DNA from 2 places in the Pseudoflavonifractor sp. SW1122 genome. Region 2 is predicted to be linked to the other one. Evidence: a T-box and tRNA genes for the amino acid it is inferred to sense, from the RefSeq annotation. Region 2 holds a T-box; the other holds one or more tRNA genes.
What was found. A T-box is a leader RNA that pairs with one kind of tRNA and senses whether it is charged. The one in region 2 lies ahead of E0L15_RS09935 (valine--tRNA ligase), so its partner is inferred to be a tRNA-Val.
Positions count from the first base shown of each region.

Region 1 (4,415 bases), on a different contig from region 2:
GGCCTGGCCAACACTTGGGACTACGGCCCCCTGGGCGTGGAGCTGAAGAACAACGTCAAGAAGGCCTGGTGGAAGAAGTTCGTCCAGGAGAACCCCTACAACGTGGGTCTGGACTGCGCCATCCTCATGAATCCCCAGGTGTGGGTGGCCTCCGGCCACGTGGGCGGCTTCTCCGACCCCCTCATGGACTGCAAGGAGTGCAAGGAGCGCTTCCGTGCCGACAAGGTCATTGAGGACTGGTGCCAGGAGAACAACTTCGAGCTGGGCAAGCCCGTGGACGCCATGAGCCAGGCTGAGATGAAGGCCTTTGTGGACGAGCACCAGATCCCCTGCCCCTCCTGCGGCAAGCACAACTGGACCGATATCCGCCAGTTCAACCTGATGTTCAAGACCTTCCAGGGTGTCACCGAGGACGCCAAGAACACCGTGTATCTGCGCCCCGAGACCGCCCAGGGCATCTTTGTCAACTTCCAGAACGTCCAGCGCACCACCCGCCGCAAGCTGCCCTTTGGTGTCTGCCAGATCGGCAAGTCCTTCCGCAACGAGATCACCCCCGGCAACTTCACCTTCCGTACCCGTGAGTTTGAGCAGATGGAGCTGGAGTTCTTCTGCACCCCCGGCACCGAGCTGGAGTGGTTTGCCTACTGGAAAGACTTCTGCCACAAGTGGCTGCTGGACCTGGGCGTGAAGGACGAGAATCTGCGCCTGCGTGACCACGACCCCGAGGAGCTCTCCCACTACTCCAACGCCACCACCGACTTCGAGTTCGTCTTCCCCTTCGGTTGGGGCGAGCTGTGGGGCGTGGCCAGCCGCACCAACTTCGACCTCACCGCCCACCAGAACACCTCCGGCAAGGACATGACCTACTTCGACCAGGAGAAGAACGAGCACTATATCCCCTACGTCATCGAGCCCTCTCTGGGCGCCGACCGTGTGACTCTGGCCTTCCTGGTGGACGCCTACGACGAGGAAGTGGTGGGTCAGGACAAAAACGGCAAGGACGACGTGCGCACCGTGCTGCGCCTCCACCCCGCTCTGGCCCCCTACAAGGTGGCTGTGCTGCCCCTGTCCAAGAAGCTGTCTGACAAGGGCCGTGAGATTCAGGCCGAGCTGTCCAAGTACTTCATGGTGGACTTCGACGACGCTGGCTCCATCGGCAAGCGCTACCGCCGCCAGGACGAGATCGGCACTCCCTACTGTGTCACCGTGGACTTCCAGACCGTGGGCAGCGACACCGAGGAGGCCGACCACGCTGTCACCATCCGGGACCGCGACACCATGGAGCAGGTGCGGGTGCCCATTTCCGAGCTGAAGGCCTGGCTGGACGCCAAGCTGGCTTACTAAGACAGGCTATTTGATTGAAAAGACCGGGAGACGTTGGTGTCTCCCGGTCTTTTTGCAAAAAGCTTGCCTTTTTACTGTGTCTCAGGCGTAGCTTTTCCCCTGGCGAGGGCAGCTGTCTGCCGTCGGGCAGACGAGAGGGGGTTCTTCTAACCGCCCCTGTATCCGGCTTGCCAGCCTGGTGGGGACGCTTCCCGCTGGGGGTTCCTTTTGCTCGGTCAAAAGGAACCAAAACCCGCTTAGGGCGTTCCCCCCTAAGGACCTCCCTGGGGTACGAGGCTGGAACTGCGTCAAGCCTAGGTTCGGCCCGTCACCCTTGCTGTGGCTCCTGCTCCTGCACCACACCAGGCTATCCTGGCAACTGGCCCTATGGCTGGGTGGTTTTCACGTCCGGGCCTACCCTGGAGAAGCGGCGTTCCCGCCGCCGATCGCTGGGAACAGCGGTACACCAGGATAAGGCCCTGGGGGTAGAAGGATTATGTTTCAGAGAAGTAGGTATGTTCTGTAGAAGTTTTATGCCATCTATGTGACCCCACCGGGCTAAGGGCCGAAAACAGGAGGACGCAGGGACACCTAGTACCGCGGGGTGGATTCCACAAGGCGGGGGAAGGCCCCGCCTTTGGCGATTCTTTCCCCCATTTCTCATCGGGGAGAAATGGGGCCCAGCGGAGCGCGTCCCCAGGCTGGCCAGCCTGAAAGCTCCATATCATGGGAGAATGCCATGATGGCATACAAGATGTTGTGCTGCGCAATTTTTTGAAACTTTTTTGAAAAAAGGTGTTGACATTTTAGGACAAAGTGGGTATACTATCTCTTGCCCTGTTGGGTACGACTTACGGCGGCATAGCTCAGTTGGCTAGAGCATACGGTTCATACCCGTAGTGTCATGTGTTCGAATCACATTGCCGCTACCACCCGGAGAGGCGGCAATGGCCGCCACTCCGGGAACCCAACCTAGCGCCCGCTGTGGGCAACATGGCCCGTTGGTCAAGCGGTTAAGACACCGCCCTTTCACGGCGGTAACACGGGTTCGAGTCCCGTACGGGTCACCATATATGGAGGCTTAGCTCAGCCGGTAGAGCGCTTGCTTCACACGCAAGAGGTCACAGATTCGAGTTCTGTAGTCTCCACCAGAAAAACCGAACGCTTATGCGTTCGGTTTTTTTCCTTTTCAATCCTCGGATGGGAGGTCCCTATGAAATTCTCTTCCCTTTGGCGCAAACACGCGGTGATTGTCCTGCTGCTGGCGGTGATTGCCCTGGTGGCCTGCTTGTACCAGACCCAAAAGGTGGGCTTTCACGAGGACGAGGTGTACACCATCGCCTCCGCCGTCAATCCCGGCAACGGCCTGCTCACCGCCTATGAGGACAACCTCATGCCGGAACACGGCACCCCCGTGTGGAAAACATCCCAGGAAGTGCGGGATTTTGTCACCCTCACCCCGGAGAACTACTTCAACTTCCACTCCATCTACCGCAACCAGGAGCTGGATAACCACCCGCCCCTCTTCTATATCCTGGTCCACTTCTCCGCCCTGCTGCTGGGGGGCGGGTTTTCCAAGTACACCGTCTTTCTCATTAACCTCCCTGCCCTGCTGGCCAGCTGCCTGGTGCTGCTCTCTCTTTTGCGCCGCATGGGGCTGGAGCGGTTTCGGGTGCCTGCCCTTCTCCTCTACGGGCTGTGCATGGGCACCCTGTCCATGGTGCTCCTTCAGCGGATGTACATGCTGCTGACCCTCTTTGTGCTGCTGTATGTGGACTCCTGCGTGGAGTTCTACCGCAGCGGCTTTACCTGGAACGTGTGGCGGTGGCTGCGCTTCGGCCTCATCTGCGTGCTGGGCTTTCTCACCCAGTACTTCTTTGCCGTCTATGCCGCGTTCCTCTTCCTGGTCACCCTGGGGGCCATGCTCTGGCAAAAACGGTGGCGCACCGGGCTGGGCTTTGCCCTGTCCCACGGCTTGTATGGGGCGGTGGGCATCTACCTGTTCCCACCCTGCCTGGACCACCTGCTCCACAGCGACCGGGGCATCTCCAACCTGTCCCAGGGCGGATACTGGGACCACCTGGTGGAGGATTTGGGCCACCTGGCCCGGGCCTTCTCCCTGCCCCTGGCCCTCTTTGTGGTGGTATCCGTGGGGGTGGCGGCCCTGGCCGTGGTGGCCTTCCGCCGCAGCCCAGGCCCTCAGCGGTTTTACTTGCTCCTCACCTTCCTGCCCACCCTGGGCTTTTTCCTGGTGACGGTGAAGTTTACCTCCTTCCAGGAGCTGCGCTATCTCATGCCCATGCTCCCCCTGATGGTGCTGGGGGTGTTTCTGGTGGCGGGACTGGTGTGGGACTTCCCATACAAGACCCGGATGCTCACCGGGGTTGCCGCCGGACTGGTGCTGCTGGGGCTGGCCACCTCCACCCCCAACGGCCTTTATCCCGGCTACGCCGCCTACCTGGATGCGGCCCGCACCTACCACGATGTCCCCTTCGTGGTGGTCAACGACAACTACTTCAACCACATGAAATTTTTACCGGAAATGATGCTCTACCACCACTCCCTCATTCTCAACACCACCCGGGGAGAGCTGGAGGTATTGGAGAACGACCCGCTGCTGGAGCAGGAGGGGCGTGTGGTGGTGTCTTTGCCCGTCTATTTGGACCAATCCGCCCTGTTGGAGCAGATCTGCCAGTCCACCGGCTTCCACCAAGTCACCACCCTGTGCACCAGCCCCAACGGCCCCCGGGACCGGGAGGTCAAGGCAAATCTGTACCTCATCTCCCGCTGAATTCCCATTTTTTCCACGCAGTCGCCTCCAAACGGAGACGGCTGCGTGTTTTTTGTAAAATTCAATTCCAATTCCTTCCGCCTGTGTCGGCGTATTGCCGAAGTTGGTTCGGCACTTTCTCTAAAAAATGGCCCAAATGTTTTGTGCTGTTTGTCAATTGTAAATTGTATAGGCCAGTGGGATAATCTAGAGTGAAAATTTTCCACACAAACGTGGAATGTCTATTCAGTAAAAATTCCGACACCGGAAAGGGGTGGAGCGTCGCAGCAAACATCTTGTCATCCCAGCGCCTCTATACTAT
Region 1 is NZ_SJOS01000059.1:4,748-9,162, forward strand. Features, by position in the region: gene E0L15_RS10850 (glycine--tRNA ligase) at 1-1,344, shown strand, start outside; tRNA gene E0L15_RS10855 (tRNA-Met) at 2,179-2,255, shown strand; tRNA gene E0L15_RS10860 (tRNA-Glu) at 2,319-2,393, shown strand; tRNA gene E0L15_RS10865 (tRNA-Val) at 2,399-2,474, shown strand; gene E0L15_RS10870 (hypothetical protein) at 2,537-4,114, shown strand.
Region 1: it encodes a tRNA-Val, which carries the amino acid that the T-box ahead of E0L15_RS09935 (valine--tRNA ligase) is inferred to sense. The anticodon was not compared.

Region 2 (4,415 bases):
CGTTGGTGATGATGGTGAGAGCGGCCTTCTTGGAGGGGGGCACGTTCATCTCGGAGCGGCGGGCGCGGATGGCACGGATGACGTCCATGACGGCCTCCATGGACTCCTTGGCCTTTACATCTGCCCAGGCGGGATCGGCCTTGGGCCAGGACTGGAGCATGAGGAAGTCGCCCTGGTGGGGCAGAGCCTGCCAGATCTCCTCGGTGATGAAGGGCATGAAGGGGTGGAGGAGCTTGAGGGTCTCGGTGAGGACGTACACCAGCACCTGCTGGGCCTGCACCTTGGCGGCCTCGTCCTCGCCCTGGAGGCGGGCCTTGGTCAGCTCGATATACCAGTCGCAGTAGTCGCTCCAGATGAAGTCGTAGACCTTGGCGGAGGCCACGCCCAGCTCATAGGCTTCCATGTTCTCGGTGACCTCGCCTATGACCTCGCCCAAGCGGCAGAGAATCCACTTGTCCTCCGGCTCCAGGGTGTCGGGCAGCTGGTTCTCGGTGATGGTCAGGTTCATCATCACGAAGCGGCTGGCGTTCCAAATCTTGTTGGCGAAGTTACGCATGGCCTCACACTTCTCCACGTAGAAGCGCATGTCGTTGCCAGGGCTGTTGCCGGTGATGAGGTTGAAGCGCAGGGCGTCGGCACCGTACTTCTCCGCCATCTCCAGGGGGTCGATGCCGTTGCCCAGGCTCTTGGACATCTTGCGGCCCTTGTCGTCCCGCACCAGGCCGTGGATGAACACGGTGTGGAAGGGCGTCTTACCGGTGTGTGCGCAGCCGGAGAAGATCATCCGGGCCACCCAGAAGAAGATGATGTCGTAGCCGGTGACCAGCACGTCGGTGGGGTAGAAGTACTTGAAGTCCTCGCTGTTCTCATCCGGCCAGCCCAGAGTGGAGAAGGGCCACAGGGCGGAGGAGAACCAGGTGTCCAGCACGTCCTCTTCCTGGGTGATGTGCTTGGAGTGGCAGTGCTCGCACTCGGTGGGGTCAGTCTCGGACACGGTGATGTGGCCGCACTCGGAGCAGGTCCAGGCGGGAATCTGGTGGCCCCACCACAGCTGACGGGAGATGCACCAGTCGTGGACGTTCTCCATCCAGTTGGTGTAGGTCTTGGTGAAGCGCTCGGGGACGAACTTGGTCTCGCCGTCCCGCACCACCCGCAGGGCCTCCTCGGCCAGGGGTCCCATCTTCACAAACCACTGGGCGGAGATGATGGGCTCCACGTCGGTGCCGCAGCGGTAGCAGGTGCCCACGTTGTGCTGGTGGTCCTCGATTTTCTCCAGCAGGCCCAGCTCGTCCAGGTCAGCCACAATGGCCTTGCGGGCCTCGTAGCGCTCGAGCCCCTGATACTTGCCGCCGTTTTCATTGACCACGCCGTGGTCGTCCAGCACTCGGATGGACTCCAGGTTGCACCGCAGACCTACCTCGAAGTCGTTGGGGTCGTGGGCGGGGGTCATCTTCACGCAGCCGGTGCCGAACTCCATGTCCACATACTCGTCGGCCACAATGGGAATTTCACGGTTGACCAGGGGCAGCAGGCACTTCTTGCCGATGAGGTCCTTGTACCGCTCGTCGTTGGGGTTGACGGCCACGCCGGTGTCGCCCAGCATGGTCTCAGGACGGGTGGTGGCCACGATGACATAGCGGCCCTCTTCACCCACGATAGGATAGCGCAGGTGCCACAGGTGGCCGGGCTTGTCCTGGTACTCCACCTCGGCATCGGACAGGGCGGTGACGCAGTGGGGGCACCAGTTGACGATGCGGCTGCCCTTATAGATGAGGCCCTTCTTGTACAGGGAGACAAACACATGGCGCACGGCCTTGGACAGGCCCTCGTCCATGGTGAACCGGGAGCGGTCCCAGTCACAGGAGGCGCCCATCTTCTTCTGCTGGGCCACGATGCGGTTGCCGTACTGCTGCTTCCAGTCCCACACCCGCTCCAGGAACTTCTCCCGACCCAGGTCGTGGCGGGACAGGCCCTCCTTCTTGCGCAGCTCCTCCTCCACCTTGATCTGGGTGGCGATGCCGGCGTGGTCGGTGCCGGGCACCCACAGGGCGGCGTAGCCCTGCATCCGCTTGAAGCGAATGAGAATGTCCTGGAGGGTGCAGTCCATGGCGTGGCCCATGTGCAGCTGTCCGGTGACGTTGGGGGGCGGCATGACGATGGTGAAGGGCTTCTTGTCCGGGTCACGGTGCCCGGCAAAGCAGCCGTTCTTCTCCCACATTTCGTAGATGCGGCCTTCCACCTCTTGAGGTTCGTAGACCTTGGGCAGTTCTTTCTTCATAACAACACTCCTTGTCTTTGTGGGGCAACAACTTTTGCAAAAAAAGTTCGCCCCAAGTCGTAGACTCAGGGCGAACGGAAAATGTCCGCGGTACCACCTGAATTCGAGCCGAGAGGTTCGGCCCGCACTCTTTTCCCACTGACGTAGGGACACGGCGGCATTTACTCTTTAGGTTCAACGCCGCAGCTCCGGGACCACCTTCCCCACACTCTCTGCCATGCCTTGCACCAAACCGGCATCTCTCTGAACCAGAAGCGGGTGGGTACTCCTTCCCATCACAGCTATTGTACCGTAACAGTATATGCAAAATCGGGAGCGTTGTCAAGGAAAAGCCCCCGCCTGAGAAAATCAGGCGAGGGCTGAGAAAAGTGGAAGGTTACTTCATCAGGGAGCACACCAGCTGAGTGTAAGCGGCGGCATCCTCAATGGGCAGGCCTGCAATGAGCAGGGCCTGGTGGTAGAGCACCTGTACATAGGTGGCGGCCTTCTCCTTGTCGCCGCTGTCCACAGCGGTGCGCAGAGCGGCAAAGGCGTCGGAGTTGGGGTTGAGCTCCAGCACCCGCTCCGCCTTCATCGTGCCGGCCTGGGCGCCCTCCATGCGGGAGAAATACTTCTCCATCTCCAGGGACATGGGGCCGTCGGCAGTCATGCAAACGGGAGCGGACTTGAGGATCTTGGAGATACGGGCCTCCTTGATCTTGTCCCCCAGGGTCTCCTTGACGAAGTCCAGCACAGCTTTACTCTCCTCGGCCTGCTTCTCCTGCTGGGCCTTCTCCTCGTCGGTCTCAGGCAGGGCGTCGGGGTCGGACACGGACTTGATTTTCTTGCCGTCCACCTCGGCCAGAGCCTGCATGACAAACTCGTCCACCTCTTCGGTGAGGCAGAGAATCTCGAAGCCACGGTCGGCCACACGCTCCACCTGGGGCAGGGAGGCGGCCTGGGCGGCGGAGTCGGCGCAGACGTAGTAGATATACTCCTGGCCCTCCTTCATCCGCTCCACATACTCGGCCAGAGAGGTGAGCTTGTCCGAGGCGGTGGACCCGAACAGCAGCAGATCCCGCAGCAGGTCCTTCCTGGCTCCGTACTGGTCCACCACGCTGTACTTGAGCTGGCGGCCGAAGGCAGCCCAGAACTTCTCGTAGGTCTCCCGGTCGTCCTTCATCATCTTGGCCAGCTCGTTTTTGATCTTCTTCTCCAGAGCGGTGGCGATGATCTTCAGCTGACGGGTGTGCTGGAGCATCTCACGGGAGATGTTCAGAGAGAAGTCGGGGGAGTCCACCACGCCCTTGACGAAGCGGAAGCAGTCGGGGAGCAGATCGGCGCACTTGTCCATGATGAGCACGCCGGAGGAGTACAGCTGCAGCCCCTTCTCATACTCCCGGGTGTAGAAGTCAAAGGGAGTCTGGCCGGGGATGAACAGCAGGGCTTTGTAGGTGACGGTGCCCTCGGAAGAGGTGGTGATGGTGGCCAGGGGAGCTTGCCAGTCCATGAACTTCTCCTGATAGAAGCGGTCGTACTCCTCCTGCTCCACCTTGGAGCGGGGGCGCTGCCACAGAGGCACCATGGAGTTGATGGTCTTCTCCTCCTGCACCGTCTCCCACTCGGGCTTGTAGTCCTCGGGGGCGTCGGCGGGCTTCTCCTTCATGCGGTAGTCCTCCACCACCATGCGGATGGGGTGGCGGATGTAGTCGGAGTACTTCTTGATGAGGCTCTGGAGGTGGTTGCTGTCCAGATACTCGTCGTAGTTCTCCTCCTCGGTGTTGTCCTTGATGGTCATGATGACCTGGGTGCCCCAGCCCTCCATCTCACAGGGGGTGATGGTGTAGCCGTCTACGCCGGAGGACTCCCAGCGGTAGGCCTGCTGGTCGCCAAAGCGGCGGGTGAGCACGGTGACCTCGCGGGCCACCATGAAAGCGGAGTAGAACCCCACGCCAAACTGGCCGATGATGTCGGCGGCGTTGTCCTTGCCCATCTCCTGCTTGAACTGCAGAGAGCCGCTGCGGGCGATGGTGCCCAGGTTGTTCTCCAGCTCCTCCTGGGTCATGCCGATGCCGTTATCAGTGACGGTAAGGGTGCGGTGCTCTTTGTCCGGTGTCACAGTGATGGTAAAGTCAGAAGGCTTTACATCAATGCTGCC
Region 2 is NZ_SJOS01000048.1:7,784-12,198, reverse strand. Features, by position in the region: gene E0L15_RS09935 (valine--tRNA ligase) at 1-2,278, opposite strand, end outside; T-box leader at 2,342-2,566, opposite strand; gene htpG (molecular chaperone HtpG) at 2,655-4,415, opposite strand, start outside.